DNA from 3 places in the Pseudalkalibacillus sp. NRS-1564 genome. Region 1 is predicted to be linked to each of the others. Evidence: riboswitches for the same ligand, from Rfam matches in the RefSeq annotation. Region 1 holds a riboswitch; each other region holds the start of a gene.
What was found. A riboswitch is a leader RNA that binds a small molecule or an ion and turns the genes downstream of it on or off. The one in region 1 is predicted to bind lysine.

Region 1 (10,957 bases):
TTCATCGGAGGTATTTAAAAAGGATAGATTAACGTATGACCCATACCAAGAATTATAAAGGATGATTAGGATTGGATCGATCAGGTAGATACCTTATACGAGCTAGAAGCATTAAAATACTCATCTGGCTGATTTCAATGAGCAGTATCTTGTTGATTATTTGGTGGAGAACCGCCTATGCAACTGAGTTACCACGTTCTTGGGATCAAGTCGATTTCTCACTAGCCCTAAATCGATTTGATTTATTTGCCATGCAACCTCACTTTCCCGGATATCCCTATTTTATTCTAGGTGGGATGTTGTTAAATAAATGGATAGGAAATCCCGTTGAGGCTTTAACGTTATGGAATGGACTATTAATGTCGCTTTCTATGTATCCAGCATATGCAGTTAGTCGCTCTTTTCTTTCAAAAACACTTAGTATGGCATCAGTAGCTCTTATTCAATCAATGGTATTTGTCAACGTGTTAACCATTCAACCGATGAGCGAGGCGGCAGCGGTGGCTATTCTATGGTGGTACTTATGGAGTTTGCAAAAAGCATTTCATCGCGAACATTCATTCACGAGCATCGATGTCGCTTCTTTGTTGTTTAGTTTACTTTTAGGAGTTCGTTTATCTTATTTACCTTTTGGTGTCGGCCTTCTACTACTATTAATACAGAGAAAAAAGCAGCATAAGTCCATTAAATCCTACAGTTTATTTTTACTCACCCAGGTCGGTATAGCCGTCATCTTTCAATTAATTTGGGTAGGGGGTCTTGCTGCTTCTGAAGGTGGCGTAGCTGCATTTTTACAGCTAGCCTTTGGGTTCTCTGAAGGTCACTTTGAAGAGTGGGGTGGAACTGCGGTTTCAGCCTCAGCCCCACTTTTGGAACGAATATCACATCTGATATTGAATAATATAGTTTGGACAGGTCTTAGCGGTCAATCGCTAATGATTTTACTACTATATCTAACCTTTTTTACGTTCATGATCTTCCAAGGGGTGAAAAATAGTGGGAGAACATTGCGAGAAATTTCATGGTTTGGATGGGCATTTGTCGCTATGGCATTTAGCTATTTTCTATGGGCCCTTTTGGCACAAAACATTGATAAGCCAAGACATATCCTGCCTCTACCTGGGATAATAATGCTAGGATTTCTCTGGATAGGGTTAGGAAGACAGGGTAATAACTCAACGAAAATAATGCTTGGTTTAGCCGTAATGATTAGCATACAATCACTTGTTTCCTATTCAACAATGAAAGAAGCAAACGATCCAGCAGCTGTTTATCAATTGATGGATTATGTAGAGCAAATTAACGAGCCGGTCATTGTGTATACTTGGGAAGAAACTAGGGTAATGTCCTATAACAAGGTGTCATTTGAACATGAACAAATTTATACGTATTCAACCTTTCTATCTGATCTTCAATATTATGATGAGCATCGCGTATTTTTAACAGGACAGGTTCTCGATGGATTTAAGAAACAGAATATATCGATGGATGGTCAGATCAAAAAGGTCAAAGAATTCCAATCCTCCACATTGTATGATCCTGTCTATCATGACATTGTTTTATATGAGTTATTAAGATAATAGAAAATTGAGGTAATGTGTTACAATGAGAGGGGAACATAGATACGCCTTGAAAAGGAGTAGTGAGGTGAGGCAGCATGGAACAACATCTTAAAAATAAGCTAGCAATCCTTCCTGACCAGCCCGGGTGTTATTTAATGAAAGATCGCCAGGGAACGATTATTTATGTTGGGAAGGCAAAGGTGCTAAAAAATAGAGTCAGATCTTATTTTAGTGGATCACACGATGGAAAAACGCAGCGGCTTGTAAGTGAAATACGTGATTTTGAGTATATCGTAACCTCCACAAATCTTGAAGCTCTTATTCTTGAACTTAATTTAATCAAAAAACATGATCCGAAATATAATGTGATGCTTAAAGATGATAAAAGCTATCCTTATATAAAAATAACGGCAGAAGAACAGCCCCGCTTAATTACGACACGTAAAATAAAAAAAGATAAAGGTAAGTATTTTGGTCCATATCCGAATGCTTATGCAGCTAGTGCAACAAAGAAGCTTTTGGACCGACTATATCCTTTACGTAAATGTCGTAAAATGCCTGATCGCGTCTGTCTTTATTATCATATAGGCCAGTGTTTGGCTCCATGTGTCAACGACGTCTCTAAAGAGCAAAATAAAGAGATGATTGACGGGATTACGCGTTTTCTAAACGGAGGTCACCAGGAAGTTAAAGAAGACATAGAAAGAAAGATGACCACAGCATCTGAGAATATGGATTTCGAGCGAGCAAAAGAGTTTCGTGATTTAATGTTTCATATTGATAAAGTTATGGAAGTGCAAAAGATCCAATCTAACGATGGTATTGATCGGGATATTTTTGGATATAGTTTCGACAAAGGATGGATGTGTGTTCAAGTTTTCTTTGTACGACAAGGGAAGTTAATTGAGAGAGATGTTTCACTTTTCCCTTTCTATAATGATGCTGAAGAAGATTTCTTAACTTATATCGGTCAGTTCTATCTTCAACAAAATCATCCTAAGCCAAAAGAAGTATTGCTTCCTCAGCAGGTTAATGCTCAAATGGTAGAAGAACTTCTACAAATTCCAGTTCACCAGCCAAAAAGAGGCAAGAAAAAAGAGCTTGTCGAGCTTACAATGAAGAATGCGACCATTGCCATTAATGAGAAATTTTCATTAATTGAACGCGACGAGAAAAGAACGATTGATGCTGTTGACAACTTGGGAGAAAAGCTTAATATAGAAGCTCCGCTCAGAATTGAAGCTTTTGATAACTCGAACATTCAGGGCACGAACCCTGTATCCGCTATGGTTGTTTTTCTTGATGGAAAGCCAAAGAAAAATGAGTATCGCAAGTACAAAATCAAAACAGTGGAAGGACCAAACGATGTAGGTTCTATGAAAGAGGTTGTGAGAAGAAGATATTCAAGAATGCTTAAGGAAAATGGTCCGCTTCCTGACTTAATTATTATTGACGGCGGAATAGCTCAAATACAGGCGTCACAGGATGTGCTCGAGAATGAGCTTGGTCTGGACATACCGGTTTGCTCGCTGACGAAAGATGAGAAACATAAAACGTCTCATCTTCTTATTGGTGATCCTCCTGAAGCTGTTTATCTACCAAGAAATAGTCAGGAATTCTACCTGTTGCAAAGGATTCAAGATGAAGTACACCGATTTGCGATTACGTTTCATCGACAGCTTCGAGGAAAATCGATGCTTAAGTCAAGTCTTGATGATATTCCCGGTATCGGAGAGAAGAGAAAAAAGAAGCTGCTAAATCATTTTGGATCGATCAAAAAGATGAAAGAAGCAAGCGTTGAAGACTTACACAACGCAGGACTACCAATGAATGTTGCAGAGGAAGTAGTCGCTCGATTTGAAAGTCAATCAAATTAATTTGTAAGAACATGTTGCGGCATTCACGTAAGTTCGTTATAATGAGTGAAATTTAATAGTTCCACACTTCGAAAGTTGAAGTGATGGTAGAGGCGCAAAAACCAATAATAAGCTTACTGAAGAGTGTTAAGACTCAGTGATAGGAGCTGAAAGGGGGATTTGCCGAAGTGGAAAGACGCTTATCCGTCTGAAGCTGGATCTGTATTGAATAAGTGCAGAGCTGTCATCCAATACCTACCCGGGAATTGGATGGAGAACTATCTCACAAAGGGACGTTTTCTTGGATTTGTTATGAAAACAACAGTGAGGTTTTTCTCATTGTTGTTTTTTTATACTTTAATAAACGCTTTACAAGTTTAAAGTATAAAAAATGAAGGCTATCGCTATTTCAATCTGGTGAGTGGCCGAGTTTTTTAATATCCATTTCGACTCTTAGTTAGTGAGTGTTTGTAACGTGCGATGATTACGCACTATGAGGGATAACGAGCTGCATGAAAGAAAGGATGGAGAGAGTGGGACTACGCGTATTGAAATTCGGAGGTACGTCTGTTGGAGATGTAGAGAAAATCAAAAATGTTTCCAAAAGGCTTATGGAAGCTGTAAATAATGGAGATGAGGTTGTTGCGGTTGTTTCAGCGATGGGCAAAACAACGGATGAGCTTTTAGGATTATCAAAAGGGATAACAGCTACACCGTCTGCAAGAGAGCTTGATATGCTTCTAACGACTGGAGAACAAGTAACAACAGCGCTTCTTTCAATGGCATTAAATGAAGAAGGGTACGATGCTATTTCATTAACTGGCTGGCAAGCAGGAATTAAAACAGAGTCGCTTCACGGCAATGCCAGAATCCTCGATATTGATGCATCACGTATGAATCAACACCTTGCTGAAGGGAAAATTGTGATTGTAGCAGGATTCCAGGGGCTAACTGATACGTCTAACATCGCGACGCTAGGGCGTGGTGGTTCCGATACAACAGCTGTGGCGATTGCAGCAGCTCTTAAAGCGGATCGTTGTGAGATATATACAGATGTGGATGGCGTGTATACGACAGATCCTCGATATGTGAAAGGTGCAAGAAAGCTTTCTACGATTTCTTATGATGAAATGCTTGAACTTGCTAACCTTGGGGCTGGTGTCTTACATCCTAGAGCGGTTGAGTTTGCAAAAAACTATAACATCTTGCTTGAGGTCCGCTCGAGCTTTACGAATGAACCTGGAACGCTAATTGAGGAGGTCGTATCAATGGAACAAAATTTGGTGGTTAGAGGTCTGGCTTTTGAAAGTAATGTAACAAAAATAACAATTTCAGGTTTGCCGAATGAGATTACAACACTTCCTTCCTTGTTCTCATCTCTTGCGGCAAATGGTATTAATGTAGATGTGATCATTCAAAGTACAGGAGAGAAAAATACAACGAGTATCTCATTCTCAATTGAAACAGCCTCTCTTGAATTAACTCTTGATGTGCTCCGTCGCATTAAAGTGAAACTTCCCTACGAACATATTTATCACGAATCAGAACTTGCTAAGGTATCCATAGTAGGATCAGGTATGATTTCTAACCCTGGCGTTGCGGCACAAATGTTTGAAGTACTTGCTGAACACGGGGTAGAAATGAAGATGGTGAGTACATCAGAAATCAAAGTGTCAACGATCGTTCCAGAAGATAAAATGATTTATGCTATTGAGTCGCTACACGATAAATTTCAACTAGATGAAAGAACCCCTGTTAAACAAATGTAATCAAAAAGGAGACCACATGTGGTCTCCTTTCTATTCAATCTGATCTTTTGGGTCCCATTTTACTGTGATTTGAATTTCATTCTTTTTATCAGTTTCATAGGCTTCAGCGATGCAACGAAGCATATTTTGATATTGTTCAGCAAGAAAACCTGCTTCTAGTTGATAACAAGCATTTCGACTAGTATTTCTTCGCTCAGTGATAAGAGCTGACTGAAGATCAAACGTTACTTCATTCTTTTTTTCTTGTGCAATTGATAATTTACCCCATCCAGCACGCTGAAAAAAATCCTCGATCTCTTCTCGAGTGGAGAGCGGGAATTGCCTAGCCATTTCTTTTCCAGTCCAATATAAAACAGCCGGCTGTTCACTACCAAGAAGTTCAGGAATAAGAACTTCTCTATAAAATTCATATCCAAAAGCAGTTGTTTCTATTTCATGACTATAATCAATCGAGTTTGTGCGCTTCTTAAACATAAATTCCTCCCAGCTTTTCTACAAAATAATTATAACGTTTTATCGACAAATCCTCCATAGCACCATAGATAGAATTTATATATATAGAAAGCGTATTCAATTGAGATATACGCAGGTGTTGCAAGGGAATTTTGAAAAATCTAAATGTACACGTTTTCTTGACGGTCCTAAATGATGGGAGTACAATGGGTATGTCACAATATAATCGACAGAAAGCGATGATTTCTGTGCATGCAAAGACTTCTTTATTAGAAAAAAATGCACTGGCAGATGGTAGCTTAACAACTTAAAAGGGGGACACACAAAACATGGCCGCAAGTCGAGACTTTGTAAGCCGAAAATTGCATTCGCTTCTAGGAGTAATTCCGCTCGGACTTTATGTTACTCAGCATCTCACTGTTAACTATTTTGCAACAAGAGGGCCCGAGGCGTTTAATGACGCAGCTCATTTTATGGAGAGCCTTCCTTACAGGTATTTGCTTGAAATTTTCGTCATTTTCTTACCGCTCTTATTCCATGCGATTTACGGTGTTTATATCGCATTTCAATCCAAAAACAACGTAAGTCGATATGGCTATTTACGTAACTGGATGTTTTATTTGCAGCGGATTTCTGGCGTTATCGTATTAATATTTGTAACTTGGCACGTCTGGCAAACGAGAATACAAGCTGCGATGGGAGCAGAAGTAAACTTCCAAATGATGGCTGATATCTTGTCTAATCCAGGAATGATGATCTTTTACATCGTTGGTGTACTTGGTACTGTCTTCCACTTCGCAAATGGCTTATGGTCTTTCTTTGTAAGCTGGGGCTTCACAGTAACACCAAAATCACAGCGTACGATGACATACGTAACAATGGTCATTTTCGTTGCACTTTCAGTTGTTGGCATGCGCGCATTATTTGCATTCGTTTAAGAAAGTGAACTGTCTTCACCACGTCTGATACATAACTTTCAGACAGAGCCAGCATTTAAGGGGGAACTGTTCTTATGAGTAAAGGTAAATTAGTGATAGTTGGAGGCGGCCTTGCAGGTTTGATGGCTACCATCAAAGCTGCGGAAGCTGGAATGCAAGTAGATCTTCTTTCCATCGTTCCGGTAAAACGTTCTCACTCTGTATGTGCGCAGGGGGGAATTAACGGGGCTGTTAATACAAAAGGAGAAGGAGATTCTCCTTGGGAGCACTTTGATGATACAGTTTATGGAGGAGATTTCCTTGCAAATCAACCTCCAGTAAAAGCAATGTGTGATGCAGCGCCTGGTATCATTCACTTAATGGATCGTATGGGCGTAATGTTTAACAGAACACCAGAAGGTCTACTAGATTTTAGACGCTTTGGTGGAACACAACATCATCGCACTGCTTTTGCCGGTGCAACAACCGGGCAACAGCTTCTATATGCGCTTGATGAGCAAGTTCGTCGCCATGAAGTAGCAGGCCTCGTTACAAAATATGAAGGATGGGAATTTCTCTCCGCTATTTTAGATGATGAAGGTGTATGCCGAGGAGTTGTTGGTGAAAACTTAACAACTTCTGAAATAAGAAGTTTTGAAGCAGATGCGGTTATTATGGCGACTGGTGGACCAGGTATTATCTTCGGTAAGAGTACAAACTCTGTTATTAATACAGGTTCTGCTGCTGGTGCGCTTTATCAGCAAGGGGCTATTTATTCTAATGGGGAATTTATTCAAATTCACCCAACAGCAATCCCTGGTGATGACAAGCTTCGTCTTATGAGTGAATCTGCACGTGGCGAAGGTGGCCGCGTTTGGACGTATAAAGACGGTAAACCATGGTATTTCCTTGAGGGAAAATACCCAGCATATGGGAACCTTGTACCGCGTGATATTGCTACGAGAGAAATTTTTGATGTGTGTGTTAGTCAAAAGCTTGGTATTAATGGAGAGAACATGGTTTACCTTGACCTCTCACATAAAGATTCAAAAGAGCTTGATGTTAAGCTTGGCGGTATTATTGAAATTTATGAGAAATTCATGGGTGACGATCCTCGTAAAGTCCCTATGAAAATTTTCCCTGCTGTACACTATTCAATGGGTGGTTTATGGGTTGATTTTAACCAGCAGACTAATATTCCTGGGCTATTTGCTGCTGGTGAATGTGATTATTCTCAACACGGTGGCAATCGTCTTGGAGCAAACTCGCTATTATCTTCTATTTATGGTGGCATGGTTGCTGGTCCAAATGCGGTTGACTATATTAATGGATTAGAAGCAACGGTTGAGGATCTCTCTTCTTCATTATTTGAAAAGCATCAACAAGAAGAGCAGGCAAAGCAGGACGAAATCATGAAGATGAACGGAACAGAGAATGCTTATCAAATTCATAAAGAGCTTGGCGAATGGATGACAGCTAACGTAACGGTTGTAAGAAACAACGACAAGTTAAAGGAAACAGATGAGAAAATTCAAGAGTTGATGGAGCGTTACGAGAACATCAATATTAATGATACATCCAAGTGGAGTAATCAGGGGGCTTCATTTACTCGACAATTATCTAACATGCTTCAGTTGGCACGGGTAATTACAATCGGAGCCTTAAACCGTAACGAAAGTCGCGGTGCTCACTACAAGCCTGAATTCCCTGAGCGTAATGATGAAGAATTTCTTAAAACAACAATGGCTAAATACGATGCAGTCAACAACAAACCAGAATTCTACTATGAAGAAGTAGATACATCATTAATTCCACCTCGTAAACGCGATTATTCTAAGAAGAAAGCGGGGGATAAATGATGAGTGAGAATAAAACTGTCACACTTAAGATAAAAAGGCAGGATGGACCTGAATCTAATTCATATGAAGAAACGTTTACGATTCCATATCGTCAAAATATGAACGTTATTTCTGCTTTAATGGAAATTCGTCGTAATCCAGTTAATGCAAACGGTGAGAAAACTACACCTGTTATTTGGGAAATGGGTTGTCTAGAAGAAGTATGCGGAGCTTGTTCGATGGTCATTAACGGAAAACCACGTCAATCTTGTACTGCTTTACTAGATCAACTTGAGCAACCAATTCGCTTAGAGCCAATGACCACATTCCCGGTTGTGCGAGATCTTGCTGTAGATCGAAGCAGAATGTTTGATGCACTTAAGAAAGTGAAAGCATGGATTCCGATCGATGGTACCTATGATCTTGGACCTGGTCCGAGAATGCCTGAGAATAAGCGACAGTGGGCATATGAACTATCAAAATGTATGACATGTGGTGTTTGTCTTGAAGCGTGTCCGAATGTAAATAGTCGCTCGGAGTTTATTGGACCAGCTGCTATTTCACAGGTTCGATTATTCAACTCACATCCAACAGGTGAGATGAACAAAGAGGAGCGTCTGGAAGGCTTAATGGGAGAGGGTGGACTTGGGAACTGTGGTAACTCACAGAACTGTGTGCAATCTTGTCCGAAAGGAATTCCACTAACAACTTCTATTGCTGCAATGAATAGAGCAACGTCACTTCAAACGTTCAAAAACTTTTTTGGAAGTGATCACTAGGAAAAGATCCCCTACAAGGGGGTCTTTTTTTAGTTTCAGATAATTCTTAAGCTATGTTAGCTTATACCGTGGGTTCTCGATTTTTTCTGCGAAGCGATTGATCATGACAGAACTTAATTGATTCTAAGATCTACAGCTTCTTTAAAAGAGCCAAGTCTTAAGAAAAGAATAAAACCTTATTACGATATTTCTCAGGAAATGATGAAGAAGAACGAAGGTTGTCATAATAAATTCTCTAAACTGTTTTTATGCAATGTGTGAATTAATGTAACACGTAAGATAGAAATTCATATATTGTATGGACTATATAATTTCAATCGAAGTTGCTTTGTTGCCCTATCGAGGAGGGTGGAATGTTGAAAGGGAACCACTACCGACCAAAGCCACTATTAACCAAAAGAGAAAGAGAAGTTTTCGAATTGCTTGTTCAAGACAAAACGACAAGAGAAATAGCAGAAGAATTGTTTATTAGCGAAAAAACAGTTCGGAACCATATTTCGAACACGATGCAAAAGCTGGGGGTAAAGGGGCGTTCTCAGGCTGTTGTCGAATTGCTTCGACTGGGAGAATTAGAAATATAAAACTGTGCCGGCTTAAAAGCCGGTTTTTTCTTTTGTGAAACGTCTTGTTTGCTTATACTGTTAATTCTAGATTATTTTTTCATTCGAGTTAAGTGTCATTCTGTGAAAAAGAATCAATGAGATACATAGGAACTTAAACTTCATGATAAAGGGTAAGGAAGAGAAATTTATAGAGATCAGTCTATGAAGTGAGTAGGTTAAAATAAAAAAGAATGAATAGTATGTTAAGATAACAAAAAGGCTTATAACAAGATGTTTCCATGCGAAGGAGAGACACTTATACAAACAAGCGTAGCTTATTAGTAGATTTTCTTTTGTATGATAATGACATAAAATATCGGCAAATGAAATGAATGGAAGATAGAAAATTATCTTCGGGTTGTTATAAATAAAGCAATAGATTATGATATCAACTATATTACATGAGTAAGGGGCAACCTAATGGAACGTTTTCTCATTGACGTTCGATCTGTTATTTACTATCATTAGTACGTTCATAATCACAAATGAAACCGGTTTAATGAGGGGAAATTGAACATGAATGGTGAATTTGAAATAAAGAAAATTCTAAATAATAATGTCGTAATTGCCGTTTCGGAGAATAATAATGAAGTCGTTTTAACTGGAAAAGGGATTGGCTTCAATCAGAAACAAGGCGAAAGACTCGATGAATCCAAAGTAGACAAGTATTTTGTTCTTATAGATAAGCATGAGCAGGAACAATATAAGTTATTAGTTCCACATGTACCAGAATCTTTTATCGGCATGATGAATGATACGATTTCGCTGATCGGAGATAAGCTGGATGCGGAGTTAGACGAGCATATCCACGTTTCCTTAACGGATCACCTTTCCTTTGCGATTAAACGCCTTCGTCAAGGATTGGATGTAAAGAATCCTTTTCTAGTCGAAACGCAAACAATGTATCCAAAAGAGTATACAATTGCTGAAGAAGTGATACAGTTAATTAATTATAAGCTTGATGTGGCTCTTCCTGATGGAGAGATTGGGTTTGTTGCGTTACACATTCACAGTGCTATTACCAATAGAAGCGTAGGTAAGCTTAACAAATATTCGGCTTTAATTAGTCAACTCGTTAAAGTCATTGAAGAATCTCTTCGAATTGAAATTAGTCGGACAGGAATTGATTATTTGCGTCTTGTACGTCATCTGAGACATGCGATTGAACGTAGTGAGTTAAA
Region 2 (10,957 bases), on a different contig from region 1:
AAATGGTTAACATCGGAAACAACCTTGGACGAAACACTGTGGCAGTTATTAGTGATATGAGTCAGCCGCTTGGTTTTGAAGTAGGAAATGCAAATGAAGTTCGAGAAGCTTGTCAGGTTCTTCAAGGAGAAAATATCGAGGATCTTCGCCTGCTTTCTCTAGAACTTGCTTCACATATGACAGTGATAGCTGGTGCTTTCGATGACTTTGAGACGGCGTATAAAACACTTGAAGAGAATCTTCAAAATGGAAAAGCGTTTGAATCATTTAGAACGCTCGTTCAAGCTCAAGGTGGGGATGTATCCGTCATTGATGATCTTTCTAAACTTCCACAGGCAAAGCATGATATTGAAGTTTCGGCACATCAAGATGGGTATGTAACAGAAATTGATGCTGAATCTGTTGGTGTTGCTGCTATGTATCTTGGTGCAGGAAGAGCGACAAAAGACGATCAAATTAATCACGGTGTTGGGATCACCCTGAAGAAAAAAGTCGGCGATAAAGTGGAGAAAGGCGAAGCACTAGTTGTTCTTCACAGTGATGAAGAAGACGTTCAGAACTCAATCGATAAAATTAATGAAGCTTATACTCTTTCTAAGCAAGCTGCTGAAAAGCCACAGCTAATTTATAAAGTTATTAACTAATAAAAAAAGATAGTATCTTGAGAAGTCTCTTTTGGGAGGCTTCTTTTTTTTATGTGTTTAGCTATGTGAGCTTATCTTTTTGGCTCATTCACGTGACATCTTCATCTCAGAGCGTAATTAAGGCAATAATCAACTACTTCATTAACATGTCCATGTGTATACATCCGTGAAAAGATTTAAGGAGAGTGAATGCGATTATCAATAGAGGATATAGAATTCGTATATTTTTCCAAGATGTTGGAAATCCTTGTAATACTAAGAATGGAGGGATCACCAATGAAAGTTGTTGCAACAGCGCTCGCCTTCTTGCTGGGAGTAACTCTTATTGTTCCTTCTTTTGCGCATGCAGAAGAAGCAAAGCTAAAAATCGCAGAGAATTCTTCTTCCGCTATTTTGATTGAGCGAGATACAGGTGAAGTATTGTTTGAAAAAGATAGTGATAAAAAGCTTCCTCCTGCAAGTATGACTAAAATCATGACCATGATCTTAATTATGGAAGCGATTGAAAGTGGAAAAATAAGCCTCGATCAGAAAGTTAGAGCAAGTGAATATGCTGCTTCGATGGGTGGTTCACAGATTTTTCTTGAGGCAGGGGAAGAAATGACGGTTAACGATATGTTAAAAGGTATTGCAATTGCTTCCGGTAATGATGCTTCGGTAGCAATGGCTGAAGCGATCGCTGGTTCGGAAGAAGAATTTGTTAATTCGATGAATGCAAAAGCAAAATCAATGGGACTCAAAAACACTCATTTTGTAAATCCTACTGGATTACCAGCGGAAGGTCATTATTCCACTGCAAATGATATGGCCCTTATGGCTAAAGAGCTTCTTAAATATGAATTGATTACAAAATATACTGGATTATATGAAGACTACCTGAGGCAGGATACAGATAAGAAATTCTGGCTCGTTAACACTAATAAGCTTGTTAAATTTTATCCTGGTGTAGATGGGTTGAAGACAGGATTTACAAGTGAAGCAAAGTATTGTCTTACGGCAACGGCGAAAAGAGATGACATGCGAGTGGTGGCCGTTGTAATGGGTGCTCCATCTCCAAAAGTACGTAATGCAGATATTACTAAACTGTTTGATTATGCATTTTCTCAATATAAAACACATAAGTTATTCGATCGAAACAACATCGTGAAAGAAGTAAAGGTAAATAAAGGAGATCAACCTACCATGTCTGTTGTAACATCTGAGCGAGTTTCCGTTCTTCTTAAGAAAGGGCAAGAAAACGGTAAAATTACAACAAGCATCAAAGTCAATAAGAATATAGAAACACCTGTTAAGAAAGGGGAAGAGGTAGGTGAGTTGTCTGTGAAAATAGATGGTCATGTGACAGCTACATCTCCGGTTATTGCAGCCAAAGACATTCAAAAAGCTTCCTGGTGGCAGCTGATGAAACGAACAGCTGCACAGTTCGCCAAAGCGCCTACTCAAACTGTCAAGTGATCACCTCTTTCATCGAAATCTCACTAGTTTTGTCACGAAGAAGGAATTAACCCTGTAAAGAGAGAAAAAACTCACAAGCAAACATGAGGAGGAATGTGACGTGAGTCTTTCGATCAATCTTGAAGTGCGCCATCCCGTTCTTTTGATTCGTCTTGATGGAGAGTTGGATCATCATACATCAGAAGAACTAAGAGACAGGGTAGATTCGATTATTGAAGAGCGTAAAATTGAACATATTGTGCTAAGTCTAGAAGGTCTTTCATTCATGGATAGTTCAGGTCTCGGTGTTATTCTAGGGCGGTACAATAAAGTGAAGAGTTTTGGAGGAGAAATGGTCGTATGTTCAATCTCTCCACCTGTTAAGAGATTATTTGAAATGTCAGGTCTCTTTAAAATTGTGAGGCTTGAGGCTGATGAGCAGCATGCCCTCGCTACTTTGGGGGTGGCATAATGAGGAATCGTATGGATATCGAGTTCTCTGCGCTCAGTCAAAATGAATCATTTGCTCGTGTAACTGTAGCAGCTTTTATTGCGCAGCTCGATCCAACTGTTGATGAACTTACTGAAATCAAGACAGTTGTATCGGAAGCTGTTACAAATGCCATTATTCATGGATATGAGCAAAATTCTGAAGAGAAGGTTTACATTTCGGTCGAGTTAAATGACGACACGGTCAATTTAACCATTCGTGACCATGGAATGGGAATTCTTGACCTTGAGGAAGCAAGACAACCTTTGTTTACAACAAAGCCTGAACTAGAACGATCAGGGATGGGCTTTACAATTATGGAGAATTTTATGGATGAGGTCAAAGTGGAGTCTGCAAGTGGCCAGGGTACGACCATTCACTTAATGAAGTATCTATCAAAAAATAAAGCGCTATGTAATTAAGGGGACCTGCATATGGACGTGGAGGTTAGAAAAGGGAAGCAGTCGCAACTGAAGCCTGATGAAGTGAAGGAATTGATTAAACAAAGCCAGAATGGGGACCAGGGAGCCAGAGACCTCATTGTTCAAAAGAATATGCGTCTCGTCTGGTCCGTTGTGCAGCGATTTCTAAATAGAGGGTATGAAGCGGATGACCTGTTTCAGATCGGTTGTATTGGTTTGTTAAAATCCGTGGATAAGTTCGATCTAAGTTACGATGTGAAATTCTCCACCTATGCGGTACCAATGATTATCGGGGAAATTCAGCGCTTCATTAGAGATGATGGAACAGTGAAAGTGAGTCGATCCCTTAAAGAAACCGGCAATAAAGTTAGGAAAGCGAAGGATGAGTTATCGAAAACGCTCGGCAGAACGCCGACAATTAATGAAATTGCAGAACGAATAGAAGTCACGCCGGAAGAAGTTGTCATGGCACAAGAAGCTGTAAGGGCACCAACTTCTATTCATGAAACGGTTTATGAAAACGATGGAGATCCTATCACTTTACTCGACCAAATTGCCGATCATACAGATAGTGCTTGGTTTGATAAATTAGCCCTTAAGGAAGCATTGCAGTATCTTGATAATCGTGAGAGACTAATTGTTTATTTAAGGTATTACAAAGATCAAACTCAGTCTGAAGTGGCAGAAAGACTGGGGATTTCTCAAGTTCAAGTATCGAGACTTGAAAAGAAAATATTAAAACAAATTAAAGAACAGATGAGCAAATAGCTCATTCTGTTCTTTTTTGTTTGCAAAGGATTTTTTTACCAGAATAATAATAGAGCTATCACTAAGATTAATGAATGGATGATATAAAAAGGACCCAAACTTCTAGGGAATTAATGGTACTTAGGTTGCTAAAGAATGAGAGTCATTTGGTAGAAACATACTATAACCAATATGCCCCTTGAATAAGGAGGTGGAGGATCATGGATAGTCAGATAATATATCTTCGACTTAGGCAAAAAAAGAAAGTACCACCTAATAAGAAGTTATTGATTGGTGATATTGCTCAGCTCATAGGAGAAGATTCTTGTTGTAGTAAGGTGGAGAATATCCAGATTTACCATGTGACGAAAGAGGATAAGAACTTAGTCGTAATCGATGTTATGAAAGTCATTATGTCCATCCATAGCGAAATGGAAAACGTTGAGATTCAAGTAGTCGGTCCTACACAAACGATTGTAGAAGTTCAGTATCCAAAGAAGAAATTAGCACCCGTTTATTTTGTTCTTATCTGGTTTTTATTATTTATTGGTGCGGCCCTCGCTATTATGAATTTTCATGAAGACGTCAGTATGAGAGAGGTTCATCAGCAAATATATAAAATTGTGACTGGAATCGACAATCCAAAACCACTGCTTCTACAAGTACCATACTCATTTGGACTTGGAATTGGGATGGTCCTGTTCTTTAACCATCTTTTCAAAAAGCGGTTTAACGAAGAACCTAGCCCACTTGAAGTGGAAATGTTTAATTATCAACAGGACCTTGATCAATATGTAATCGTTCATGAGAACGAAGAAAACGGAAATTCGAAACCATGAATGCTCAATTTCTCTTAGTGATGTTAATCGGATTTGCTGAAGGGATTGCGGTTGGGGCTGGATTTGTTGCATTTCTTTCAGTTCTTGGCATTATCCCCAGGCTCACTCAATTGTCCAAAACGTTACACCTCATTCGTTTTTATGAATGGGGGATCATTGTAGGTGCTGTAGTGGCAAGTTGGTTATCGTTAAGAAATCCAACTCTTGGCCTGCCCAAATTTGTAGTGATCCCAATTGGACTCGGTGCAGGTATATTTATTGGGATGTTAGCAGCAGCATTAACAGAAGTACTTAATGTCTTGCCAATATTAACGAAACGGATTGGGTTTATAGATAAAATTTTGGTTTTACTAATGGCTATAGTACTTGGTAAAGTATTCGGATCATTGTTTCATTGGACAATTTTTGTGGATGGAGGGATCAAGTAATGAAAAAATCATTAAACGATCAGGAAAAGTATAGTCAGAACATTAAAGAGTATCAGCCAAAGCCGCCGTATTTTTTCAACTGCATAAAAGCGTTTGTTGTAGGCGGGTTTATTTGTATGTTCGGGCAAGGTGTTCAGAATTTCTATATCAATGTCTTTGATTTTTCTAAAGAAAATGCTGGAAACCCGACTGTAGCCACTCTCATATTGATCGCAGCTTTATTAACGGCTTTCGGTTGGTATGACAGGCTTGGTCAATTTGCGGGAGCAGGTTCAGCTGTACCAGTTACAGGCTTCGCTAATTCGATTACTAGTGCTGCTCTCGAGCATAAAAGCGAAGGGATTGTACTTGGTATAGCAACCAATATGTTTAAACTTGCTGGCTCAGTCATCGTGTTTGGCGTCGTTGCGGCTTACATTGTAGGGATGGTCAGAATGGTTTTTAAAGCCCTGATATAAGGAGAGAACCTGTATGAAATCAGGAAAGCAAACATGGAGTTTTTCAAATGTTTATTTACAATCAGTAGGTACAGCAACAGGCCCAAAGGAAGCAGAAGGTCCATTTGGAAATTCTTTTGATGTGACCTATGCTAACCTTCATTGTAATCAGGCAAATTGGGAGCTTGCTGAAAGAAAATTGTTAGAAGATGCAGTAATGAGTTGTTTGAAGAAAAAAGAATTAGCTCCTGATCAAGTTGATGTTTTTGTAGCGGGTGATCTATTAAATCAAATCGTAAGCGCAACTTATACAGCAAGGTCTAATCATATTCCTTTTCTAGGTGTTTTTGGAGCATGCTCGACATCCATGGAATCCCTAGCGATTGCATCTTCTCTAGTTGATGGTGGTTTTGCTGAGAGGGCTATTGCTGGAGTGAGTAGCCACAATGCAACTGCTGAAAGACAGTTCCGTTATCCAACAGAATATGGAGGTCAGAAACCTGGTACTGCGACATCAACTGTAACTGGTGCTGGAGCTGCGTTAGTTAGTCAGGAGTTATCGGACATTCAAATCTCTGCGGCAACGATTGGAAGAGTAGTTGACTGGGGAATCAAGGATCCGTTTGATATGGGGAGTGCGATGGCGCCAGCGGCAGCAGATACATTGGCCACACATTTTGAGGACCTAAATGTAAAACCTTCAGATTATGACTTAATTGTTACTGGAGATTTATCTGCAGTTGGTTCTCCGATTGTTCGTGATTTATTGCTTGAGAAAGGGTTTGACATTACTAATAATCATAATGACTGTGGGTTAATGATCTATCGACCTGATCAGAAGGAAGTATTCGCAGGTGGAAGCGGGTGTGCCTGTTCGGCGGTTGTTACGTATGGTCATCTCATTGAGCTTCTAAAACAAGGGAAGTATTCAAAAATTCTAGTTACTGCTACAGGATGCTTGCATAGCCCCGTTATGGTGCAACAGAAAGAAAGTATGCCTGCTATCGCTCATGCAGTGGTTTTTGAGCGAGTTGGAGGTGAGGAATAGTGGAATACTTCATTGCTTTTGCAGTAGGAGGAGCCATTTGTGTTGTTGGTCAGTTATTGCTCGATATTTTTAGATTAACGCCTGCTCATGTAATGTCATCTTTTGTGGTGACTGGAGCGATTCTTGACGGTTTTGGTATATACGATCGACTGATTGAATTCGCAGGAGCAGGTGCGACAGTCCCAATTACGAGCTTTGGGCATTCCTTGCTACATGGGGCGATGCAGCAAGGAGAGGAACATGGATTTATAGGCATTGCAATGGGGATATTTCAGTTAACTTCAGCTGGAATTTCATCAGCTATTGTTTTCGGATTTATCATAGCCATTATATTCAAGCCAAAGGGGTGAATGAATTGAACAAGCGGCGGGTTATTTTCGTTACTGATGGAGATCTTTACGCGCAAAAAGCAATTGAAAAAGTGGCTTCGGATATTGGCGGGAGATGCATTAGCCAATCAGCAGGAAATCCAACCCCGCTTGCTGGTTATGAAATTGTTTCCCTAATTAAAGAAGCTCCACACGATCCAATCTTTGTAATGTTTGATGACAGTGGTTTTCCGGGTGAAGGTTATGGAGAACTAGCGATGCAGGCTGTGGCTGAGGATGAAGATGTTGAACTACTTGGTGCGATTGCAGTTGCCTCGAGAACACACTTCTCTGAATGGACGAGAGTAGATGTTTCCATCGACAGGGATGGTGAATTAACGCATTTCGGTGTTGATAAGAATGGATTTGCTGATATGGAAGCCGGGAGAATAGATGGGGATACTGTATCTATTTTAGATAAACTGAATGTCCCAATTATTATAGGTGTCGGTGATATAGGTAAAATGTCTGGGCTTGATGATCCGGAGGTTGGGTCGCCTATAACATTGAAAGCCGTTCAAATTCTGCTTGAAAGGAGCGGTTTCTATGACAACAAAAATGAATAACAAACAAAAAATATTTAAAAAATTAAAAGAAAATGAAGACTTCTTGAAAAAATCAATTGGCATTGGGGAAAGTTTTGACGTAGGTGTACGTAAACTCAAGATTTTGAATAAAGAAATACAATTCTATTATTGTACTGGTTTATGTGATACATCAATCATTGTTGAAATCATGCGTGAATTGATGGAATTAGATGATCATCATCGCTTGACCGTTAAATTCGAGCAAGTTATCCATAATCATTTACCCCATCAGCAAGTAACAAAAGTAGAGACGTTCGATGAGGTCGTCGATCAAGTTCTTTCTGGACTGATCGCTGTATTTATGGAAGGCGAAGAGATTGCTTACATTATTGATGTTCGAAAGTATCCAGGTAGAACGCCTCAAGAGCCAGACACTGAGAAAGTGATCAGAGGTTCTAGAGACGGTTTCACAGAAAATATTATTGAGAATACTGCACTTACTAGAAGGCGTATTAGAGATGGTCGTTTGCGTAATGAAATATTTCAAATCGGAGAGCGTTCCAAAACGGATGTGTGTATCACTTATATTCAGGATGTAGCTAACCCAAACTTAGTTGAAATCATTAAGAAAAAACTAAAAGAAATTAATATTGATGGTATTCCTATGGCTGATAAAACTGTTGAAGAGTTTTTAGTGCATCAGGCGGGAAATCCTTTTCCACTTGTACGATATACGGAAAGGCCAGATGTAGCCGCATCCCATTTGTTAGAAGGGCATGTCTTGATTATCGTCGATACTTCTCCGAGTGTTATTATTACGCCAACAACCTTTTTCCACCATGTTCAACATGCAGAAGAATACAGGGAAGCTCCATTACCAGGTGCATTCTTGAGATGGGTCCGCTTTGGAGGAATGCTAGCAGCGCTATTGTTACTTCCCCTGTGGTTATTGGCGGTATATGAACCTGGGTTGTTGCCTAAATCGATTGATTTTATTGGGCCAAATGATGAAACGAATGTGCCGATATTTATTCAAATCATTCTTGCAGAAATTGGGATCGAAACACTGAGAATGGCCGCCATTCATACGCCTACCCCGCTTTCTACAGCGATGGGTTTAATTGCGGCTGTATTAATTGGTCAAATTGCCATCGATGTAGGATTATTTGTTCCAGAAGTTATTCTGTATGTTTCTATTGCGGCTATAGGTTCTTACGCAACGCCAAGTTATGAGTTATCAATAGCGAACAAACTAGTTAGATTATTACTACTTTTCCTTGTCTTTTTCTTCAGAGTTCCAGGATATATAATAGGCGTGACAGCTATTATTCTCTTCCTAGTCGCCTTAAAGCCATTAAATACACCTTATTTATGGCCATTCATTCCTTTTAATGCAAAAGCGTTTATTCAAGTGCTAATTCGCGTTTCTGTTCCTTTGACAAAATTGCGTCCAAGTATTACAGAGCCCCAGAATGAAACGAAGCAGCCGGACAAACCACTTGCCGAATCTTAAAAAGTATGATAATTTATTTCTTAATTGAATAGACCTCATTGAACGTAATGGGGATAGAGGCGCAAAACGAATGAGTAAGATATCTGAGCATAGAATGGAATGCGAAGACGATATCAGAAAGGTCAATTTGCCGAAGTGAGAAAGGACCCATCCTTTTCTTGCTGGGCTGCTGCTGAATAAGTTGCAGACTGTCACTGGAGGATGAATTTCTTTCAGTGGTGAGCTAATCCAACTCGTGAGGATACGGAGAAAACAGCCTATCTATAAAGTTGGCTGTTTTTCTTATTGTGTGGAGGGAGCTCGCATTTATATAAGCGAGAGGGGAGAAATGATTGTGAATTTATACGGTACATCTGCAGTTTCAGAAGAGGGGCATTTAACAGTTGGAGGGATCGATACGGTCCAATTAGGAAAAAAATTTGGCACTGCGTTATATGTTTATGATGTGGCTATGATTCGAGACAAAGCAAGGGCGTTTCGAAGTGCCTTTGAACGTGAGAATGTAAACTATCAAGTAGCTTATGCTAGTAAGGCCTTTTCATGTATGGCAATGATCCAACTTGCAGAAGAAGAAGGATTAAGTTTGGATGTTGTATCCGGTGGAGAGCTTTATACTGCTTTGAAGGCAGGTTTCCCCGTGGAGCGTATTCATTTTCATGGAAATAACAAAAGTGAATCTGAAATTAGAATGGCGCTTGATGCAGAAATAGGTTGCTTCGTTGTTGATAATTTTTACGAATTATCTCTCCTTGAGCAAATTGCAGAAGAAAAAAATGTGAAAGCTAATGTGCTGTTGCGTATAACACCAGGTATTGAAGCACATACGCATGATTATATTTTAACAGGCCAAGAAGATTCTAAATTTGGTTTTGATTTACAGAGTGGTCAGGTAGAACGCGCGATATTGGATGTAACAAAAATGAGTGCTGTTCATCTTCTTGGACTTCATTGTCATATAGGCTCACAAATTTTTGAAACAAATGGTTTTGTAATGGCTATTGAAAAGATTTATAGCTATCTTACAACATGGTATGATGCCTATGGTTTTGAGCCTGAAGTCCTTAACCTTGGTGGAGGATTTGGAATCCGATATACGAGTGAAGATCACCCATTACCAGTAGGGAACTACATCGAAGCTATGATTGAAACAATCAGAAATCAGGTAACAGGGCAAATGAACATGCCTGAGATCTGGATTGAACCTGGTCGTTCACTAGTAGGAGAAGCTGGAATGACGTTATATACGGTTGGTTCACACAAAAATGTTCCAGAGTTGCGACATTACCTCGCTGTAGATGGAGGGATGACGGATAATTTACGCCCTGCTCTCTATCAGGCAAAATATGAAGCCACAATAGCAAATCGAATGAATGAAGCAAAAGACCACCTATACTCTGTAGCAGGAAAGTGTTGTGAATCAGGTGATATGTTAATTTGGGATTGCCAGTTACAGCGAGCGATTGCTGGTGATACGATGGCTGTTTTTTCAACGGGGGCATATGGTTATTCCATGGCAAATAACTACAATAGATTACCAAGATCAGCTGTTGTCTTTGTTGAAAATGGTGAGGCCAACCTTGTTGTTGAGAGAGAGTCATACGAGGATTTAGTTCGACATGATTTGCCATTAAAACAAGCGATTATATCAAAATAATAGTTGAAAAGCATAAATGATATGGAACAGCTTCAGTCTGTGCTATAATGAAAGAGCTTTTAAGAAAATTGTTAGTGCAGGAGGATTTATTTATGAAAAAAGGAACAATTGCATTTGAAAATGGAGAAGTTATTGAAATTGAATTTTATCCAGAAGCAGCACCTAACATTGTTGCTAACTTTGAGAAGCTTGCAAATGAAGGTTTCTACAACGGTGTGAATTTTCACCGTGTAATCCCTGGTTTTGTTGCTCAAGGTGGAGATCCTACAGGTTCTGGAATGGGTGGACCAGGATATACAATTGACTGTGAAACAGAAGGTAACCCTCATAAGCACGTAGCAGGCTCATTGTCTATGGCACATGCTGGTAAAAACACGGGCGGCAGTCAGTTTTTCCTAGTTCATGA
Region 3 (10,957 bases), on a different contig from region 1:
GATAAATCTCCTACCCCAACATTTGATTTAGAACCACATTTAATAGCTTGATTTTGGCTCTTTCTAGGAAATTGTCCATACTTCTCTTCTCCGTGGCATATACATGAAGAAGAGAAGGGAGGGTTCATGTTGTTTCGAACTCGTAGAAAATTCTTTAGAAAGGGGCCGCTTCCCTTTCGATATGTTTTTGTCATCTCCTTTATTATTTTTATCTTTACTACTGTTCAAGGATTATGGATTGTTAATAAAGGAATTGAACCAAGCTTAATCAGTATTGCTGAAACAAAAACACGTCAAGTTGCTGCGCAAGCAATAAATGATGCCATTTCAAAGAAGATCGCAGACGGTATTGACGTTGAGAATTTAATTATCGTTCATGGTAATGATTCCGAAAAAGTACCAAGTTATAGCTTTAACTCGCAAGTTTATAATCGATTGATCTCAGAGGCCACAGAACGAGTTCAAACTTACTTAGATTATGTTGAAGCTGGTGATTTAGATAAGCTGGAAACCTTTAAGAATGATATAGATATCGATTACGAAGGTACCGAAAATCAACAAGGAATCGTATACTCCATACCTTTAGGGATGGCTACAAATAATGTTCTTCTTTCAAATTTTGGGCCGAGGATTCCAGTACGGTTTGAAATGATTGGAGATGTGGTCTCTAATATTGATACAAAGGTGAAAGAAACGGGAATTAACAACACGTATCTTGAAGTGTATATCAATATTAAAGTTGAGATGAACGTAATTATTCCTTTCTCTACAAAGAATACTGAAGTTTCGAACTCTGTAAAAATTGGAGATTTATTTATTCAGGGAGACGTTCCTTATTATTATAATGGTGATAATGGAAATGGTGGAAATCCATCGATCGTTTTGCCGAAGCCAGATTAAGAAAAGGAGGCCATTAACCAGCTTCAATGTTCAATGTCGATAGCTAAAAAAATGGTTCCCTTCTAATAGAAATATCTCTGGAATAATCTACAATTGCACAAACAACGAAAGTAAGGTATACTTTAAAACTGAACTTAATATTGTTCCTTATCTTATACGATGAGGTAGAGGAGCAGATCCTCATGAGTACGTGTTGGGAGAATGACACCAATGATCAGCATCGAAAGGGAGATCTGCCGAAGCATAAATAACGGTCACATTATTTGTGTTGGGGCGACATTGAAGAAGTGTCGAACTGTCATTATGAGTCTAACTTGTAATGGAGAACTACTGATCGGGGTGGACACTTAACATTGACTCGGTGAAGCGAGCAATGATAGGACCAATCCTATCATTGCTCGCTTTTTTGCGTTCAAACACGACGAGAAGGCTGAGGGATAGGCGTCCATTCCGGTTATGATGACCAATCATATATTAGGAGGATATTCATGGAGAATTCAGTTCTATCCATTATTCCACCACTCGTAGCTTTGCTAATGGTAGTGGTGACTAGAAAAGTGCTTCCTTCTTTAGGAGTAGGCATTATTCTTGGTGCGCTAATGATCAACAATTGGAGTGTACCAAATTCATTAGAAGAAATTTATACAATCGTAAAAGGGATCTTCATTGATTCCGAGAGCGGTGGTTTAAATACTTGGAACATGTACATTATTTTCTTCCTGCTTTTATTAGGGATGACGACGGCCTTTATTTCGATATCAGGTGGAAGTCGCGCATTTGGCGAGTGGGCCATGAAACGCGTGAAAACAAGAGTAGGCGCACAGATTGTCACAGCGGTATTTGGTATTATTATTTTTATTGATGATTACTTTAATTCGCTCGCAGTTGGGAACGTAAGTAGACCGATTACGGACAGGCACAATGTTTCAAGGGCAAAGCTTGCCTATATCATTGATTCAACTGCAGCACCAATGTGTATTATTTCACCTATTTCAAGCTGGGGCGCTTATATCATCGCGTTAATTGGTGGTGTATTAGCAACGCATAGCATTACAGGTGTTGGCGCGTTAGAAGCTTTTATAAGAATGATTCCAATGAATTTGTATGCTCTCTTTGCACTTGCGATGGTGTTCTTTGTTAGTTATTTTGACATTAATCTTAAGGCAATGAGAGTACATGAAGACCGTGCACAGAAAACAGGAGAAGTGCTTGATCCGAATCAAGGTGCCGTACCTGGTCAAACATCAGGACTACCTGAAAGTGAGAAGGGGAAAGTAGCTGATCTTGCATGGCCTATTATTATGCTAATTGCTGGTACTGTGACGTTTATGGTCATCACAGGAATTCAGGCTGTTAGCGGAACGGATACAGCCGTGACAGCTTTGTCTGTCTTTGAAAATACAGACGTTGCTGCTTCTCTCCTTTATGGTGGAATCATTGGACTTATAACTTCTCTCCTCTTCTTCTTTCCAAAACGAATGGGTGGAGCGGTTCTTGGAAAAGGAATTTGGGAAGGCATTAAATCAATGCTTCCAGCCGTATACATTCTTTTCTTTGCATGGACATTGATTGAAATTATCGGCTCACTAGGGACTGGTAAGTATCTTGCAGGACTTGTTAATGACCACATTGTGATTGGCTTCTTACCAGCTATTTTGTTCCTACTTGCAGGTGTTATGGCGTTTGCAACGGGAACTTCGTGGGGAACATTTGGCATTATGCTTCCGATCGCAGGAGAGATTGCTGCTGCTACGGATCCTACCTACATGCTTCCTGTACTTGCCGCTGTTCTTGCAGGAGCTGTATTTGGAGATCACTGCTCACCAATTTCGGATACAACAATTCTTTCTTCAACAGGCGCGGGTAGTCACCATATCGATCATGTGATGACACAGTTGCCTTATGCATTGCTCGTTGCAGGTATTTCGTTACTAGGATATCTGGTTCTTGGCTTTACTGGTAGTTCCATTCTTGGTCTTGTGGCAACAGCGATTCTATTCGGATTATTAATTTTCATGCTAAAAGGAAAATATGCCAACAGACCAGTTGAAATGGCAAATCATTAATCAAACAGGAGGATATTCCTCCTGTTTTTTTATGTATTTTCACAAAAATAGAGAGATTTATATAGAAAATTGAACGATTCATACGAAAAATGTAAAAAGATTGTTTTGACAAGGACATACGTACTAGATATACTATAAACAAAATAATCTGAATTTACTTAAAAGTCTTAACCTTTTTCTGGAAGGGGGCTTATGGTGAAAAAGGTTAACATTTGTCTAAGGGGGTAATTTATTTGGAAAATCGTGCGCAATGGGGGACAAGGGCTGGTTTTATATTAGCCGCAGTTGGTTCAGCAATAGGTCTAGGGAACATTTGGAGATTTCCGGCCGTAGCCTATGACAACGGTGGTGGAGCATTTTTTATTCCTTATTTATTTGCATTATTAACAGCCGGAATCCCAATTCTTATTCTTGAATTTACATTGGGTCATAAATTCCGTGGATCCGCACCACTTTCGTTCTTTCGAATGAATAAGAAGATGGAATGGCTTGGGTGGTGGGGCGTTATCGTTGCATTCGTCATCTCCACATACTACGCGGTAATTATTGCGTGGGCCATCTCTTATAGCTATTTTGCATTTAATCAAAGTTGGGGTTCTGATACAGAAGCATTCCTCTTCAATGATTATCTGAAATTAACGGTTGATCCTGGACAAACAGGTAGTATCGTACCAGGCGTATTTCTCCCATTAATTGCAGTATGGATCATTACACTTGGCGTACTTCTTGCAGGTGTTAAAAAGGGAATTGAGCGTGCTAATAAAATTTTCATTCCTACATTAATTGTTCTTTTCTTAATCATTGTGATTCGAGCAGTGACACTGCCTGGTGCTGCTGAAGGTCTAAATGCATTCTTTACACCGAATTTTGACAGTATTACTTCAGGAAGTGTTTGGGTTGCTGCATACGGACAAATTTTCTTCAGTTTATCCATTGCTTTTGCTATTATGATTACTTATTCTAGTTACTTACCTAAGAAATCAGATATTACGAATAACGCGTTTATTACTGGTTTTGGTAACTCGGCGTTTGAGCTTCTAGCAGGTATCGGGGTATTCTCAGCGCTTGGATTTATGGCTCAGCAGCAGGGGCTTAGCGTTGGCGAAGTAGTGAGCGGTGGCGTAGGACTAGCCTTCGTTGTCTTCCCGCAAATAATCAATGAGTTTCCAGCTTTGAACGGGTTGTTCGGATTCTTATTCTTTGCTTCACTTGTACTTGCAGGTTTGTCTTCACTGATTTCTATTTCCGAAACATATGTTGCAGGTGTTTCTGAGAAGTTCGGAATTTCTTGTACGAAAGCTGTTCTAATTGGTGGAGGGATTTCCTCTATTATCTCGATTCTGTTTGCAACGCAAGGCGGATTGTTCTTCCTTGACGCAGCTGATTACTTTATTAACCAGTTCGGAATTGCCTTTGTAGGACTAGTGGAGGTGGTTGTTGTAGCATGGGTACTTCGTGAGCTTAATACGCTTGAGTCACATGCAAACGGCATTTCAGACATTTCACTGAAGTACTGGTGGAAAGCTTGTCTTGGAGTCATTACTCCTCTCGTACTTGGTTATATGATGTTCGATCTCTTTAAGACAAATCTTCTTCGTCAGTTTGATACACCGACTGGGAACTATGAAGGCTACTCAAACGGCTTTATTCTTTATAGTGGCTGGGCTGTCGCAGGATTCGCCCTTCTGGTTGGAATTCTATTCAGCCTAAAGAAATGGGATGCGAAAGCTGAACAGCAAAAGTATAAGGAGGTAAGCTAATATGGGTGGTAGCGCGATTTTCATGATGGTAGTTGGAATGGTTATTATATGGGGTGGTCTTGCGGCTAGCATTTTGAATGCTGTAAGAGTATCAAAAAAACAATAGAACATAAAAAGAAGAACTAGCGAGCTAGTTCTTCTTTTTTGCTTACTTTTTGTTGCGTATTCGTTCCTGTCGTTCCCAGAGCCTCAACGAAGGATAGGGATCATACGACCATTCTGTTCTTCCGTTGTCTTTATAGATGCCATAGTGAAGATGTGGCGGGAACTTTCCAGCCGTTCCTTTTGGTCCATATCCAGAGCTACCAACATACCCAATGATTTCACCTGGCTGTACAACATGACCTTTCTCAATGCCTTTTTCAAACCCATTTAGGTGAGCATAGTAGTGGTAATTGCCATCGATATCCCGAATCCCGATCCGCCATCCACCGTATTCATTCCATCCCTTCGTTTCGACAGTTCCGTAACTTGTCGCTTTCACTCCAACACCATAAGAAGCGAAAATATCCGTTCCTTCGTGAATTCGAAGTCCGCCCCAGCCACGTCGATCGCCCCAAGTGCTTCGGTAACTATAGTTTGCGTGAAGTGGTACGGGAAAAGCATGCTTATCGAGTTTAAGCGTTTTGAATGTATGATAAACAGCACTATTACTTGTAATCGTCCTTACTGCCTGGTCACGATGATAATAGTCCCAAAGACCAATTTGAATATCTTCTAAAGAACTTCCATACTGTTGTATGAAAGACCCAATTGTATAAAGTAGATCTTCGTCATTAGTACGCTCGGCTTTGCCATCTCCATTGCCATCGAGGCCAATTCCATTAAAGAACGATATCGAGATAGGGTCGTGATCTTCTTTATTTGGATTCGTACTCCCAGACCATTTCTCAGGCGTAATATAGATAGCTATTGCACCTTTTTCACGAGGAATATCTTTTTGTGAGCGCCTAATGCTTCGTTCATATTGATCAATACCAGCATAGATGTACCAGGGGACTTGTGTGACGGCTTCCATCTTATGAAATAACATCTTCCGTTCGCTTCTTAGTTTATCTTCGTCTATATCAGCAGCTCGAACGTTTATAGGGATGAGGAAGAAAAGAATAAGGATAAGAAAACTATATTTTCTCAAGTGTTTCTTCTCCTTTCGTAATTTGTCATTACCCTTAGTTTGGTTTTCCGTGCGTAAATCATTAGAACTAAATAATGGAAGGTCTAAAGTCTTAATCCTCAATAGATTCACACTTTTTATAGAAATGAATGAGTTACCTATGGTATTCTTTATTACAGAAAAGTAATAGGTGAGGTGAGTGTAGTGAGTAAGAAAGAAGAATATTTAAGAAAACCAGAGTGGTTGAAAATAAAACTAAATACAAACGAAAATTATAAAGGCTTAAAAAAGATGATGCGCGAGAAAAAGTTACATACGGTCTGTGAGGAAGCGCGTTGTCCGAATATTCATGAATGTTGGGCTGTTCGTAAGACGGCAACCTTTATGATTCTTGGTGATGTTTGTACTCGTGCATGCCGTTTCTGTGCAGTAAAAACTGGTCTTCCAACTGAGCTTGATTGGGCAGAGCCTGAACGCGTTGCGGATTCCGTTGAACAGATGGGACTAAAACACGTGGTCATTACCGCTGTAGCGCGAGATGATTTAAAAGATGGTGGCGCGGCTGTTTTTGCTGAAACCGTACGTGCTATTCGTCGTAAAAATCCGTTCTGTTCGATCGAAGTTCTTCCATCAGACATGGGTGGCCAATATGAAGCGCTTGAAACACTCATGGATGCGAAACCGGATATTATGAACCACAATATTGAAACAGTGGAGCGCCTAACGCCAAGAGTGAGAGCACGCGCGAAATATCGTCGTACACTAGAGTTTCTTCAGCGTGCAAAAGAAATGAATCCTGAGATTCCGACTAAATCCAGCATCATGCTAGGATTAGGTGAAACAAAAGAGGAAATCATTCAAACACTTGATGATCTTCGTGCACATGATGTTGATATTGTTACACTTGGGCAATATTTACAACCATCGAAAAAGCATTTAAAAGTAGAAAAATACTGGACGCCTCAAGAGTTTCTTGAGCTCAAAGATATTGCGTTAGAAAAAGGCTTTAAACACTGTGAATCTGGTCCAATGGTTCGTTCGTCTTATCATGCTGATGAGCAAGTCAATGCAGCCAAGCAAGCTTCGAAGTAATGGATAAGTAATAATAAAGATAAAAAATCGGCCTTTATCGGGCCGATTTTTTTACTTCGACATCATTTCTTTTCCATCTGTATCATTTAAGTCTTCATTCATTTCGCCCTTCATCTCACCGTTCTCGTTCTCTCCATCACTTACCTTTTTCCCTTGTGGCGCTTTCTTCATTTTGGCAATCGTTTCTTCTATGCTCTTCTCGAGTTCTCCATTTGCAGTGGAGGCATTTTGATATCGCTCGACCTCAGCAATCATTCCTTCTTCGTCAGAAACATAGACATGATAATATCTTGGAATGACAGAAAGAGCCGTTTTCTTTACTTGATCTGCAGTGGCATCACGATCTTTTGTTGTTGTTTTATAGCCAATGAGAACTTCTTCATCTGTTACTAGCGTTGCGACATCACTGACATAAGGTAAAACAATTGCCATTGAACCGATCATATCCGACATACGATCACGATCAAGGTAGGCTATGTTCTCGGGTTGTTTTTGAGAATTCATGTTGTTAGTATTTCGTGTATGACGCACATATCCAAAGCCACCCTTTTTGGACTTTTCCTGAGAATTAGCGGTGTTCATACCGTATTCATCGGGATCCGTTTTAACAGGTGTTAAATCTGCGTGGTCAAAGGAATCTGTCGCATTTTCTCCCTGGCATGCCCCAAGTCCTAATACGAGTGGCAGTATGAGCAGAATTTGTTTTTTCAATAACATTCACCTCCATACTGTTATCATGACCGAACTCTGTTCCTTTTTTACTGGTATTACTTGGACAAATCGAATAAAAAAGGTATCATAAGACTAATGAGCCCATTTTGAAATGAGGGATAAAGAATGATAAAAGTAAATCAACATACGTTTGAGTTGATGAAGGATGAAAGAGAAGGTTGGAACGAAGAAGCTTTTCTTGCTCGATATAGTGAGATTTTGGATAAATATGATTACATTGTTGGGGATTGGGGCTATGGTCAGCTTAGATTAAAAGGATTCTTTGAGGACCGTAACCAAAAAGCAACTTTCGATACAAAATTCAGCACGGTGCTTGATTATTTATATGAATACTGCAACTTCGGCTGCCCTTATTTTGTATTAAAGAAGCAGAAGAAGGAAAAACCGAAGAAACAACAACAAGAAGCATAAGCCCTATGGGCTTATGCTTTGTATGGTTTTTCGGAGTCTTTTTCTGGATCATCGTGTGGTGGATGTGAGCCAGGGTCCTGACGAGGTAAATGTTGGTGAAGATTTTTATTTTCGTAATTAAATGCACTATAGGAACGCTGCCCTTCTCGCCAAGGTGAGGTTTTACCGAGCTTTTTATTCACCGGTGAACCGTATGGACCTTCTGGCGTATCTTCAGGGAGGACGTAATTTCGCCCTTTCTCTACGTTAGCGAAGTCTTGATAATCTTCTTCATCAAACATGAATAAACACCACCTTTAGGAGGTAGTGTATTCATTGTCTGATAAAATATTAGTGACTTAAGACTTCTCTCAAGAAGTTGCGAAGTTCTTCAGCATCTTCTTCATTGAGAGAGTAGGCATGCTCGAGATTTCCAGGCTCATTTAGATCATCGTGGCCGATAATTGCAAATTTGCCTCCTTGAATATCGAGGACTAACGATTTTCCATAAAAGCGATCTGATTTTACAATACAAAGGTCAAACCGATGATTGCTTCCCATAAAGCAGACGAACCTGGCTTCAGTGGCCTCCTGTTCGTCGTAGATGAGTCGTTCATCTTCCATCATAGCACCCTCCTTTTCTAGTTAACGCTATCATACCATCTTATGAGGCGTTCTCATACAAGCTTTCATTAGAAAATGTAAGCCGTTGCATTTTAAGATATGATAAAATGTAGAGAAGTATTTAATACCGTTTCAGAAAATGGTGATTGAATCATAAGTGTTAGAGGCAGGTGCATGAGTATGTATTTTGTGGATCGTAAGAAAATAGAAGAACAGCTGGTTTATTTCGATAAAATGATTGTTCTCATGAAGGAAAGTTCTTTTCAAACAGAACTTCATTTTCTCGGATTAGAGCGAATTCATCACGTTGTCATTGAGAGCATGATTGACGTAGGGAACAGCATCATTGATGGATTCATTATGCGAGATCCCGGGAGCTATGAAGATATTATTGAAATCCTAGCTGATGAAAAAGTAATATCAACTGAAAATACTATTATGTTAAAAGAAGTCGTGGGCATGAGAAAACCACTAATGCAGCAATATGTTATGCTTGATCATGAAGCATTGGAGCAAAATCTTCGGAAAAACCTCAGTGCACTAGAGCAGTTTCCTACTGATATAAGAACATACTTAAATCAAGAATTAGGGGCTGTTTCAGCTTTTCTTCCAGATAATGAAGATTGATGTTAAGGTAAACACACATTGTAAAGAAAGTAAGGTGTTTTTGATGAAAAGAGTAAGAAACGAGCAGCTGACATCTTTCATTCAAAACCCGAATATATGAACCGCTTTCATCAATGAAAGCGGTTTTCTTATGGATTGGATAAGTAGAAGGAGGATAAAAAGAACATGAAAAACTATAAAGGCTATTTAATTGATCTAGATGGTACGATGTATCGGGGCACTGAAAAAATTCACGAAGCAGTCGAGTTCGTGAAGCGTTTAAAGGAAGCAAATATTCCCTATTTATTTGTGACGAACAATTCATCAAAACGGAAAGAACAAGTTTCTGGTAAGCTTGAGGCGTTTGGTGTACCATGTACGCCAGATCACGTGTTTACAACAAGCATGGCAACAGCAAGTTATATCTCTAATAAGAAGCAAGATGCTTCGGTTTATGTGATTGGAGAAGAAGGCATTCGCGATGCCTTAACGGATGAAGGTTTAATGATTCAAGACGACAATCCAGACTATGTTGTCGTTGGGATTGACCGTTCAATCACATACGAAAAATTTGCGAAGGCGTGCATTGCCGTTCGAAACGGAGCTACTTTTATATCGACAAACGGAGATATTGCGATTCCAACTGAACGAGGATTGTTACCCGGTAATGGTTCATTGACGGCAGTCGTGACTGTTTCAACGGAAGTAGACCCTATTTTTATTGGGAAGCCTGAACCTATTATTATGGAACAAGCTCTTGCTCAACTTGGAACACCGAAAGAAGAGACGTTGATGGTTGGGGACAATTATCGCACCGATATTCTTGCAGGCATCAATGCCGGTTTGGATACATTGCTTGTTCATACAGGTGTAACAACGAAAGAACACTTGTTATCAGTCGAAAAGCAACCAGAGTACACAGCTCTTACGCTAGATGAATGGCAAATATAAAAACGCCCCTTGGGGCGTTTTTATATTTGCCATTATTCTGTTTTTTGAGCTCTATGGGCAAGTCGACTAGATGCAGCTGCCGCAATAGCTCCAACAATATCGTCGAGGTAGGTATGGCATGCACCACTGGATTTATCATTTAACTTTTCGAGAATACCAGGCTTTTGTTTATCGATAAAACCATAGTTCGTAAGGCCAATCGATCCATATACATTTACAATTGAAAGAGCGATGATTTCGTCTACGCCATATAGTCCTTCATCTTTCATTAATATATCTTGTAGAGGCTGATCTAGCAGTTTTCTTTCCGTAAGTTCGTCAAGCTGAATTCCCGTGAGCACTGCATTTTGCACTTCTCTTTTTGAAAGTACACGTTCTACATTTTGTATGCAAGTTTCCATTTCAAGGTTAGGGTGATATTTTTCTTGGAGATAGAAAACAAGGTCTGCGATATCTTTGATCTCGACACCACGTTCTTTTAATTTACTTCTCGCTGCTTGTTCTACAAGGTCCATAGGTTCTTGGCCCATTCTTGTCCCACCTAACTTTATAGTAAATTGGTATTGGATGTTATTGATTATATTAGTATATGGTAAGTCAGGAAGAAATATGACACTAAACTTCTGTGACTACTTTACACCGATTGGGCGCGCGGGGCATATAGTACGGTATTAAGACGAATTGCCGGAGGGTCAATATGCTTGAACGAGAGGTTTTTCATC

Region 2: it holds a riboswitch for lysine, as region 1 does, so the genes downstream of both, lysA (diaminopimelate decarboxylase) here and ACIFPW_RS10170 (aspartate kinase) in region 1, are expected to answer to the same signal.
Region 3: it holds a riboswitch for lysine, as region 1 does, so the genes downstream of both, ACIFPW_RS02610 (Na+/H+ antiporter NhaC family protein) here and ACIFPW_RS10170 (aspartate kinase) in region 1, are expected to answer to the same signal.

What each region holds. Positions count from the first base shown of each region.
Region 1 is NZ_JBITPM010000019.1:37,733-48,689, forward strand. Features, by position in the region: gene ACIFPW_RS10160 (hypothetical protein) at 72-1,580, shown strand; gene uvrC (excinuclease ABC subunit UvrC) at 1,658-3,439, shown strand; lysine riboswitch at 3,519-3,707, shown strand; gene ACIFPW_RS10170 (aspartate kinase) at 3,952-5,187, shown strand; gene ACIFPW_RS10175 (YslB family protein) at 5,218-5,661, opposite strand; gene ACIFPW_RS10180 (succinate dehydrogenase cytochrome b558 subunit) at 5,970-6,578, shown strand; gene sdhA (succinate dehydrogenase flavoprotein subunit) at 6,653-8,416, shown strand; gene sdhB (succinate dehydrogenase iron-sulfur subunit) at 8,416-9,174, shown strand; gene ACIFPW_RS10195 (helix-turn-helix domain-containing protein) at 9,528-9,755, shown strand; gene glcT (glucose PTS transporter transcription antiterminator GlcT) at 10,293-10,957, shown strand, end outside.
Region 2 is NZ_JBITPM010000038.1:66,495-77,451, forward strand. Features, by position in the region: gene ACIFPW_RS17180 (pyrimidine-nucleoside phosphorylase) at 1-644, shown strand, start outside; gene ACIFPW_RS17185 (D-alanyl-D-alanine carboxypeptidase family protein) at 921-2,099, shown strand; gene spoIIAA (anti-sigma F factor antagonist) at 2,200-2,550, shown strand; gene spoIIAB (anti-sigma F factor) at 2,550-2,990, shown strand; gene sigF (RNA polymerase sporulation sigma factor SigF) at 3,003-3,758, shown strand; gene ACIFPW_RS17205 (stage V sporulation protein AA) at 3,959-4,576, shown strand; gene ACIFPW_RS17210 (stage V sporulation protein AB) at 4,573-5,004, shown strand; gene spoVAC (stage V sporulation protein AC) at 5,004-5,462, shown strand; gene spoVAD (stage V sporulation protein AD) at 5,476-6,489, shown strand; gene spoVAE (stage V sporulation protein AE) at 6,489-6,839, shown strand; gene ACIFPW_RS17230 (stage V sporulation protein AE) at 6,845-7,423, shown strand; gene ACIFPW_RS17235 (spore germination protein) at 7,404-8,897, shown strand; lysine riboswitch at 8,944-9,131, shown strand; gene lysA (diaminopimelate decarboxylase) at 9,232-10,551, shown strand; gene ACIFPW_RS17245 (peptidylprolyl isomerase) at 10,644-10,957, shown strand, end outside.
Region 3 is NZ_JBITPM010000005.1:114,435-125,391, reverse strand. Features, by position in the region: gene yunB (sporulation protein YunB) at 130-900, shown strand; lysine riboswitch at 1,058-1,238, shown strand; gene ACIFPW_RS02610 (Na+/H+ antiporter NhaC family protein) at 1,389-2,966, shown strand; gene ACIFPW_RS02605 (sodium-dependent transporter) at 3,200-4,726, shown strand; gene ACIFPW_RS02600 (methionine/alanine import family NSS transporter small subunit) at 4,728-4,832, shown strand; gene ACIFPW_RS02595 (M23 family metallopeptidase) at 4,875-5,861, opposite strand; gene lipA (lipoyl synthase) at 6,045-6,932, shown strand; gene ACIFPW_RS02585 (YhcN/YlaJ family sporulation lipoprotein) at 6,984-7,643, opposite strand; gene ACIFPW_RS02580 (YutD family protein) at 7,770-8,075, shown strand; gene ACIFPW_RS02575 (hypothetical protein) at 8,087-8,356, opposite strand; gene ACIFPW_RS02570 (DUF3055 domain-containing protein) at 8,406-8,678, opposite strand; gene ACIFPW_RS02565 (DUF86 domain-containing protein) at 8,859-9,305, shown strand; gene ACIFPW_RS02560 (TIGR01457 family HAD-type hydrolase) at 9,471-10,235, shown strand; gene ACIFPW_RS02555 (phosphatidylglycerophosphatase A family protein) at 10,268-10,765, opposite strand; gene ACIFPW_RS02550 (hypothetical protein) at 10,933-10,957, shown strand, end outside.